2 regions of the Streptomyces sp. NPDC048416 genome follow, and region 1 is predicted to be linked to the other one. Evidence: riboswitches for the same ligand, from Rfam matches in the RefSeq annotation. Region 1 holds a riboswitch; the other holds the start of a gene.

Region 1 (4,207 bases):
GAGCACCTTGAGCCGGGCCGCGGTGGAGAACCGGTCGCGGTCCTTGACCTTGGCGTCGTTGCCCATCGCTGTCCCGCCTCCCCGTCACACACGTACGTCCCCGGACACGGTACGGGACCGCGGCCGGGGACGTACGGACGACTGGCTAGGGGGTGTCTGGTGGATCAGGGTCGGTCAGGGCGCGGCGCCTGGTGCGGTGCATCGCAAGGCGCCGGAACGTCGTGATAGCGGAGCTATCGGGGCGTTTCGGCAACGCCGCGAGGTGCCGTGCCAGGCGCCGCACCCCCGGCCATGATCCACCAGACACCCCCTAGGGCGTCAGCCGTTGATGCTGCTCAGCCGGTGACGCTGCTCAGCCGGTGATGCTGCTCAGCCCTTGAAGCGCGGGAACGCGGAGCGGCCGGCGTAGACCGCGGCGTCGTCCAGGATCTCCTCGATGCGCAGGAGCTGGTTGTACTTGGCGACGCGGTCCGAGCGGGCCGGGGCGCCGGTCTTGATCTGGCCGCAGTTCACCGCGACGGCGAGGTCGGCGATGGTGACGTCCTCGGTCTCGCCCGAGCGGTGGGACATCATGCACTTGAAGCCGTTGCGCTGGGCCAGCTCGACGGCGTCCAGGGTCTCGGTCAGCGAACCGATCTGGTTGACCTTGACGAGCAGGGCGTTGGCGGAGCCCTCCTCGATGCCGCGGGCCAGGCGCTCGGGGTTGGTGACGAACAGGTCGTCACCGACGATCTGGACCTTGGCACCCAGACGCGAGGTGATGGTGTTCCAGCCGGCCCAGTCGTCCTCGTACAGCGGGTCCTCGATGGAGACCAGCGGGTACGCGGAGACAAGCTCCTCGTAGTACTCGGTCATCTCGGCGGCCGAGCGGGACTTGCCCTCGAACTCGTACGTGCCGTCCTTGTAGAACTCCGAGGCGGCGACGTCGAGCGCGAGCGCGATGTCCTTGCCCGGGGCGTAACCGGCTTCCTTGATGGCCTCAAGGATGAGGTCGAGGGCGGCGCGGTTGGACTCCAGGTTCGGCGCGAAGCCGCCCTCGTCGCCGAGGCCGGTGGACAGGCCCTTGCGCTTCAGGACGCCCTTGAGCGTGTGGTAGACCTCGGCACCCCAGCGAAGGGCCTCGGAGAAGGACTCCGCGCCGATCGGGGCGATCATGAACTCCTGGATGTCGACGTTGGAGTCGGCGTGCGACCCACCGTTGAGGATGTTCATCATCGGGACGGGCAGCAGGTGCGCGTTGGGGCCGCCGAGGTAACGGAACAGCGGCAGGTCGCTGGCCTCGGAGGCGGCGTGCGCGACGGCGAGCGAGACGCCGAGGATGGCGTTGGCGCCGAGCGAGCCCTTGTTGTCCGTGGCGTCCAGGTCGAACATGGCCTGGTCGATCAGGCGCTGCTCGGTGGCGTCGTAGCCGACGAGCTCCGGGCCGATCTGCTCGATGACGGCGAGGACGGCCTTCTCGACACCCTTGCCGCCGTAGCGGTTGGGGTCGCCGTCACGAAGCTCGATGGCCTCGAAGGCACCGGTGGAGGCGCCCGACGGGACGGCAGCACGGCCGGTGCTGCCGTCGTCGAGGCCGACCTCGACCTCGACCGTGGGGTTGCCTCGGGAGTCCAGGATTTCCCGGGCTACGACGACGTCGATGGACGGCACGAGCATCTCCTTCTGGGATGTGACGCTAGATGTGACGCAAGCAGTGCAAGGGACATGCGGGGTCGCTTCGCCTTGCGACAAGAGCCTAACCGGCTCCGGGGCCCAGACCGGCCGGGTGCCCGCGTCCTGGGACGAAAAAGGGCCCAATGGCCTGGATTCCCGGGCAAAGGACCACAACACTACTGCCCGGTAACGGCGAAGCCCCGGCCCGGCGCGTACGGGGGAACGCGCGCCGGGCCGGGGCGGCCTGGGGGTCGGCCGGACTCAGCCGAGGTGGAGCTTCTGGCCCGGGAAGATCAGGTTCGCGTCCTTGACGATGTCCTTGTTCAGGTCGAACACCTTCTCCCAGCCGCCCTTGACGCCGTTGGCGTTCGCGATGGTGCCGAGGGTGTCGCCGGACTTGACCGTGTACTCGCCGTCGCCCTGCTTGACCGGCTCGCTGCGCTGCTCGCTGCGGCTGGCCGGCGCGGACTCGGTGCGCTCGGACTTCTGCGACTTCTGCTGCGGCTGGGCCTGCTTCTTCGGCTTCGAGGGCTTGGCGGCCTTCGAGGAGGAAGAGGACGAGCCGGAGGTGTCCACGTCGGCCTTGGCGCCACCCGACGTCAAGTTGCCGGCGCCGGCGCAGGACCAGGCACCCGGGCCCTGGATGGCGAGCAGCTTCTCGGCGGCGGCTATCTGCTGACCCTTGGTGGCCAGGTCGGCGCGCGAGGCGTACTGGGTGCCGCCGGCGGCGGCCCAGGAGGAGTTCGAGAACTGGAGGCCACCGTAGTAACCGTTGCCGGTGTTGATGGACCAGTTGCCGCCGGACTCGCACTGGGCGACGGCGTCCCAGGTCTGCACGGAGGCGGCGCTGGCGGAGCCGGCCGCCATCAGCGGGGCGGCGACAGCGGCACCGGTGACACCGGCCAGCGTGGCGACACGGACGGCCTTGGACGGGCGGCGGTGCTTGCCCTTGCCGGAAAGCAGCATGGAGTTCTCCTCACCGACGCCTGCGAGGTGAGCTGTCGGGTTCGGGCGTGAGCTGCCCGGCCGAGCGTCGATGCGCCCGTCTTCACCCCAAGCCGTTCTCGGCAGTCCTGTCGAACTGCCGGGCCCGGCACTTACCTTGGGTCCCCCGCTCCTGCCTACGGCGCATAAGCGTCGACTGTTCCCATCGGCCGACGGCAGGATTCGGCGTGCTCGGCTGACGGGGCTCGCGGTGACGAGCGAGTCCGACGAAAACACACGCCCCGCCAATGTTCAAAGACGCACATCGGGGAGAAATCCCCCTTACTTGCGGTTACAGAAGGGATGTTTCCGCAGGTGAGGGGCGGGACGGACGGACCGGGCAGACAGGACACGCCAGTTGAGGCGAAGAGACCCATGTCTCACTTGCACAGAACGGACATACGCCCTCGAACTAACCCTGTTTCGGGGTGGAGTTCGGGGTGGAGTCCGCCGTGGTGGCCGGGGCGGAGCCCGAGGTGGCGTCCGGGGTCGCCGAGGTGGCGCCCGGGGTCGCCCTGGCGGCCGTCACGTCCTTCAGGTCCAGGCTCTGGCCAGGCAGGATCAGGTTGGGGTCGGTGCCGATCAGCTGCTCGTTGGCGTGGTAGAGCGCGGGCCAGCCGCCCTGGACCTTGTTCGCGTCGGCGATGACCGAGAGGTTGTCGCCGGGCCGGACGGTGTAGGCGCCGCTCGCCGCAGGCGTGTTGCCCGTCTCGCGTGAGGCGCCGTCACCTCGCGAGGCGTGCCGTCCCGCGTCGCGGCCGTCCGTCGAGTCGCCCGCGCCGTTCTCGGCGGCGGAGCCGGTCCGGGCGGGCGGCGTCTGCGGCGCGGTGGCGCCCGTGCTCTCCTCCGGCGCCGGCGTCCCGCGGTGCTTGCCGGGGCTCGCCGACGTGGAGGCGGACGGGGTGGCGGACTTGGCCGGCCCGCTCGGCTTCGATGCGTCCGTGGACGGCGTGGCCTGGCCGGTGCCGTCCTGCGTCGGTGTGGCGTCGGGCGTCCCGGTCGCGGGGGCGGTGGGGACGCCCGGGATGGACGGCAGGGACGACGCCGTTCCGTCCGGCGCGTCCGGCACGCCCGGATCGACGTTCGCCGAGCCGCCGCCCTTGGCGAGCCCGGCGCTGGTGCCACAGCTCGCGAAGGCGCTCGGGCCCTTGGCCGTGAGCACGTTCTCGGCGACGGCTATCTGCTGCGCCCGGCTCGCGAGGTCGGCGCGCTGGGCGTACTCGTTGCCGCCGTACACCTCCCAGGTGGCCTGCGAGAGCTGGAGCCCGCCGTACAGACCGTTGCCGAAGTCGGCGCTCCACATTCCGCCGGACTCGCAGGAGGCGACCTGGTTCCAGGTGCCGGCGTCCGCGGCGCTCGCGCCGGTCGCGGCGAGCAGGGGCAGCGCGATGGCGGACCCGGTCACTCCTGCCGCTACGACGAGGGCGGGTGCCTGGCGGGGTCGACGATGCCGTCCATTCCCGGAGCGCATGAAGAAGGCCTTCCGTGTGACTGCTGAGCCGAATGAACGGTGAACGTAGCCGTACTCGAACGCCTGTCACAAGTCGATGGCACCGCGATCACGTAAAAG
Region 2 (4,207 bases), on a different contig from region 1:
CCGGATCTGGATGCCCCCGCAGCCGGGCCCGCCGCAGCCGTACACCCAGCACCCGCAGTACGTTCCGCACCCGCAGTACGTCCCACACCCGCAGTACGCCCCGCACCCCCAGCACGCCCCGCACCCGCAGTACGCCCCGTACGGGCAGCCGGGCCCGGCCGGGGACCCGGCGCGGCGCGGCCCCCACAACCCCTATCTACGCTGACGCGGCTACGCTGACGCGGCGGTCAGTTCCGAGAGCTGCGCGTCGGTGAGCTCCAGGTCGGCGACCGCGAGCAGCGCCGGGACCTGCTCGACGGTGCGGGCCGACGCGATGGGCGCGGCGACGGTGGGTCGCGCGGCGAGCCAGGCCAGCGCCACCGTGGCGATCTCGGCGTCGCGTTCCTGGGCGATCCGGTCGAGCGCGGCCAGCACCTTGCGGCCCCGCTCGGTCTCCAGATGCTTGCCCGCGCCCGTCGCCCGCGCGCTGTCCACGGCCTGGCCCGGACGGTACTTGCCGGTGAGGAAGCCGGAGGCGAGTGCGAAGTAGGGCACGGCGGCCAGACCCGCGCGCGAGGCGGTGTCCTGGAGCACGCCCTCGTAGGTGCCGCGGGAGACCAGGTTGTAGTGCGGCTGGAGCGCCACGTACTTGGCCAGGCCCTCGCGGTCGGAGAAGTCCAGGGACTCCCGCAGCCGCTCGGGGGTGATGTTGGAGGCGGCGATCGCGCGGACCTTGCCGTCGCGCACCAGCTGGTCGAGCGCGGTGACGATCTCCTCGACGGGCACGGAGGTGTCGTCGAAGTGTGTGTAGTACAGGTCGATGTAGTCCGTGCCGAGCCTGCGCAGGGACTCCTCGGCGGCGGCCTTGATCGTGGTCGCGGCCAGCCCTTCGTAACGGGGGTGGGCGCCGACCTTGGTGGCGATGACCACGTCGGCCCGGTTGCCGCGCGCGGCCAGCCACTTCCCGATGATCGTCTCGGACTCGCCGCCGGAGTTGCCGGGGGCCCACTTGGAGTAGGCGTCGGCGGTGTCCACGAAGTTGCCCCCACCGGCGGTGTAGGCGTCCAGGACGGCGAACGACTGGTCCTGGTCGGCGGTCCAGCCGAACACGTTGCCGCCGAGGGCGAGGGGAAACACGGAGAGATCGGAGCTGCCGAGCGCACGAAGAGAGGTCATGGCGACAGCAACTCCCGCACGGGGCCAGGTATTCCGCGCCTCGCCCTCTCCTGGCAGCCCCTCCAGAGACACGCGGAACAACGGGAAAAGCGACGGGGATTCGGGGGCGCGAGGAACTGCGAGACAGCCAAGCCACCCACGACCCGCACCGGCACTGGCACCGGCACCCGCACCGGCGCCGGCACCGGCACCGGCACCGACGGCACCCGCACCGGCGTCACACCGTCACACCGTCACGGCTTGAGCCCCTTGGACCGAAGCCAGGTCATCGGATCGATCCCCGTACCGGAAGGCGCATGCACCTCAAGGTGCAGATGCGGCCCCGTCACGTTCCCCGTCGCACCGACCCGCCCCACGACCTCCCCCGTCGTCACCTTCTGCCCCGCGCCGACGGCGATCGACGACTGGTGGCAGTACCAGAGCTCGCTCCCGTCCTCGAGCGTGATGACCGTCCGGTACCCGTACGCCCCCGCCCACCCCGCCGACTTGACCGTCCCGGAGTGGATCGCCTTGAGCGGGGTGCCCGTGGGCGCGGCGAAGTCGAGGCCGGTGTGGTGGCCGGACGACCACATCGAGCCGGCCTCGCCGAACGTGGAGGTGATCGTGTACGAGCCCACCGGCAGGGAGTATTCGGCGGCCAGCTCCGCCAGCCGCGCCTGTTCCGCCTTCTTCGCCGCGGCCTCCTCGGCCGCCTTCTTCTCGGCGGCGGCCTTCGCGGCCTCGGCGGCGGCCTGGACCTTGGCGGCCTCCTGCTTGGCCTTCGCCTCGGCCGCGGCCTTCTGGGCCGCCGCCTTCTCCGCGGCGGCCTTCGCCTCGGCGACGGCCGCGGCCTTCTGCTGCCCGGCCTGCTGGAGGATCCGGGCGCGCAGTGCCTCCCCGGCGTCGGTGGCGCCCCCTTCGGCCTCGCTGGTGGAGAGCCCGGCCATGCTCAGCGGCGCAGCGGCGATCTTCCGGTCGGCCTCGGCGGCCGCGGTTTTGGAGGCGTCCCCGTGCGCGTCCACTCCCGTACCGCCGTGCGCGTCCGCTCCCGTACCGCCGTGCGCGTCCGCTCCCGTACCGCCGTGCGAGAGGAGTGCGCCGACGCCCGGCAGCGAGCCGAGGTCGGGCAGGCTCCCCGCGAGGGAGTCGGGCAGGGATATGGAGACGGGCGGTTTGCTCTGCGCGGTGGCCATGCCGCCCGCGCCGACCGCCGCGATGACCCCCACGCCGAGGACGGTGGAGCTGCGGGCGAGGCCGCCGCGCTGCTTGGCCACCCGGTGCCGGCCGCGAACCGCGCGTACGGACTCCTCGGTCGGGTCCCACTCCTCCCAGCTCTCGTCCTCGCCGGGCGCGTCCCCGTAGAGCGCGGCCCCAGGAGGCAGGGGAGTGTCGAGAGCAGGGTCGTTGGACGCCACGAAGGCGCTCCTTTCCTTCCTTCTCGCCTACCGGGTCAGCGGTGGGGGTCCCTAGGCCGTTAGGGCCCTGGAGGAGGGTTCGGAGCAGGAAGGTCTCCTACGAGCGCCCATGGCGGATGCCCGATTCGCCCCAAGTTGGTGGTCCCCCGGCTCCCTTGCGGGATTCGGCGCATGCGCACGGTGCCGCCTTGGCGACGGCTGGTACGACCGCGCTGCGTTATCGAACGTTAATAGAAGGCGGGGGTTGATTCCAAGCCGTTCCCCACTGATCGTTAACGGCCATGGCCCGGACTTAGCGCCCACTGCCGGGGCAAACCGGTCGAGTTCACGCCCCCTCGGAGCCACACCCGCCGCACCCGCATTCTGACGGAGTGTCAATTGTTATGCGCAGGGAGACCCTTCGCGCACCCACCGTGACCCCGCGCCACGGCGGCGGCCCTACTTCACGATCCGGACCGTGCGCCGCCGCTCGGGCTGGCCCTCGGCCGGGCGGGCCACCGCGAGCAGCGCCATGTCGTCGCTCGCGCCGCCGCCCGTGTAGCGGCGTACGTCGTCGACGAGCGCGTCCAGGACCTCGTCCGGGCCGGGGAAGATCGCGCCGCGCAGCCGTGCGCCGGGGTTGTAGAAGATGCCCTGGGCGTCGCGCGCCTCGGAGAGCCCGTCGGTGTAAAGGAGCAGCGTCGAACCGGGCGGGAAGGGGCGCAGCTCGGCCCGGTCCGGCCACACGCCGAGGTCCGACATGCCGAGCGGCAGTGCGGGTTCGGCCGGCACGATCGCGTCCAGGGATCCGTCCGGGTGCAGCAGGAACGGCTCGGGATGGCCCCGGTTCACCGTGCGTACGGTGCCGTCGCCGCGCGGGATCTCGGCGAGCAGCGCCGTGGTGAACCCCTCGACCGCGTCGAGCCGGTCGCGCCGGGTGCCCTCGCGGGCCAGCGCCCGCTCCAGGCGCTGGGTCACCGCCTCCAGGGAGGACTCCTGCTCGGCCGCCTCCCGGAACGCCCCGATCACCACGGCGACGGCCTCGACCGCCTGGAGCCCCTTGCCGCGGACGTCGCCGACGATGAGCCGGACCCCGTACGGGGTGTCCTGCACGGCGAAGAGGTCTCCGCCGATGAACGCGTCCGCCTGCGCCGCCTCGTACCGCGCGGCGACGTGCAGGCCACCGATGCGGGACGCGGGCGTGGGCAGCACGGCGCGCTGCGCGGTCTCGGCGATGACACGGGCCGATGCGAGCCGTTCACCACTGCGGCGCAGGATGCTGTTGATGACGAGGGCGAGCGCGCCGACCGTGAGCACGGTGAACAGCTCGCTGGCGCCTTCGCCGAGGTTGGGGAGGTCGTGTATGAACCAGAGCAGCACGACGGCGAGCACCGAGCCCATGCCGACGGCGGCGGTGCCACGGCCCGAGTAGAACGGGGCCGCGGCGACCGGGGCGCCCGCGAAGAGGGCGGCGGCCGTCAGGTCGGGCGGGGTCGAGGCGTCGAAGGCGAAGCCGACGACGACGAGGAGTACGGGTAGCGCCCGTACCAGGCGCCCGTCGCCTTCTGCTCGCTGCCGCACCCGTCCAGACTGCCCCGTCCCGGCCCCGACGTCGACTCGGACGCGCCCAAGCGGGGCGTCGGGCGCGGCGGATCAGTACGGGCGCGGGGGCACGAACC

The links. A riboswitch is a leader RNA that binds a small molecule or an ion and turns the genes downstream of it on or off. The one in region 1 is predicted to bind cyclic di-AMP.
Region 2: it holds a riboswitch for cyclic di-AMP, as region 1 does, so the genes downstream of both, ACGFW5_RS11465 (M23 family metallopeptidase) here and ACGFW5_RS29110 (transglycosylase family protein) in region 1, are expected to answer to the same signal.

Annotation. Positions count from the first base shown of each region.
Region 1 is NZ_JBICXU010000031.1:36,039-40,245, forward strand. It holds gene ACGFW5_RS29100 (septum formation initiator family protein) at 1-66, opposite strand, end outside; gene eno (phosphopyruvate hydratase) at 370-1,656, opposite strand; gene ACGFW5_RS29110 (transglycosylase family protein) at 1,915-2,619, opposite strand; cyclic di-AMP (ydaO/yuaA leader) riboswitch at 2,622-2,792, opposite strand; gene ACGFW5_RS29115 (transglycosylase family protein) at 3,050-4,108, opposite strand.
Region 2 is NZ_JBICXU010000006.1:313,149-317,355, reverse strand. It holds gene ACGFW5_RS11475 (PrsW family glutamic-type intramembrane protease) at 1-205, shown strand, start outside; gene ACGFW5_RS11470 (aldo/keto reductase) at 211-1,155, opposite strand; gene ACGFW5_RS11465 (M23 family metallopeptidase) at 1,389-2,549, opposite strand; cyclic di-AMP (ydaO/yuaA leader) riboswitch at 2,559-2,729, opposite strand; gene ACGFW5_RS11460 (PP2C family protein-serine/threonine phosphatase) at 2,988-4,109, opposite strand.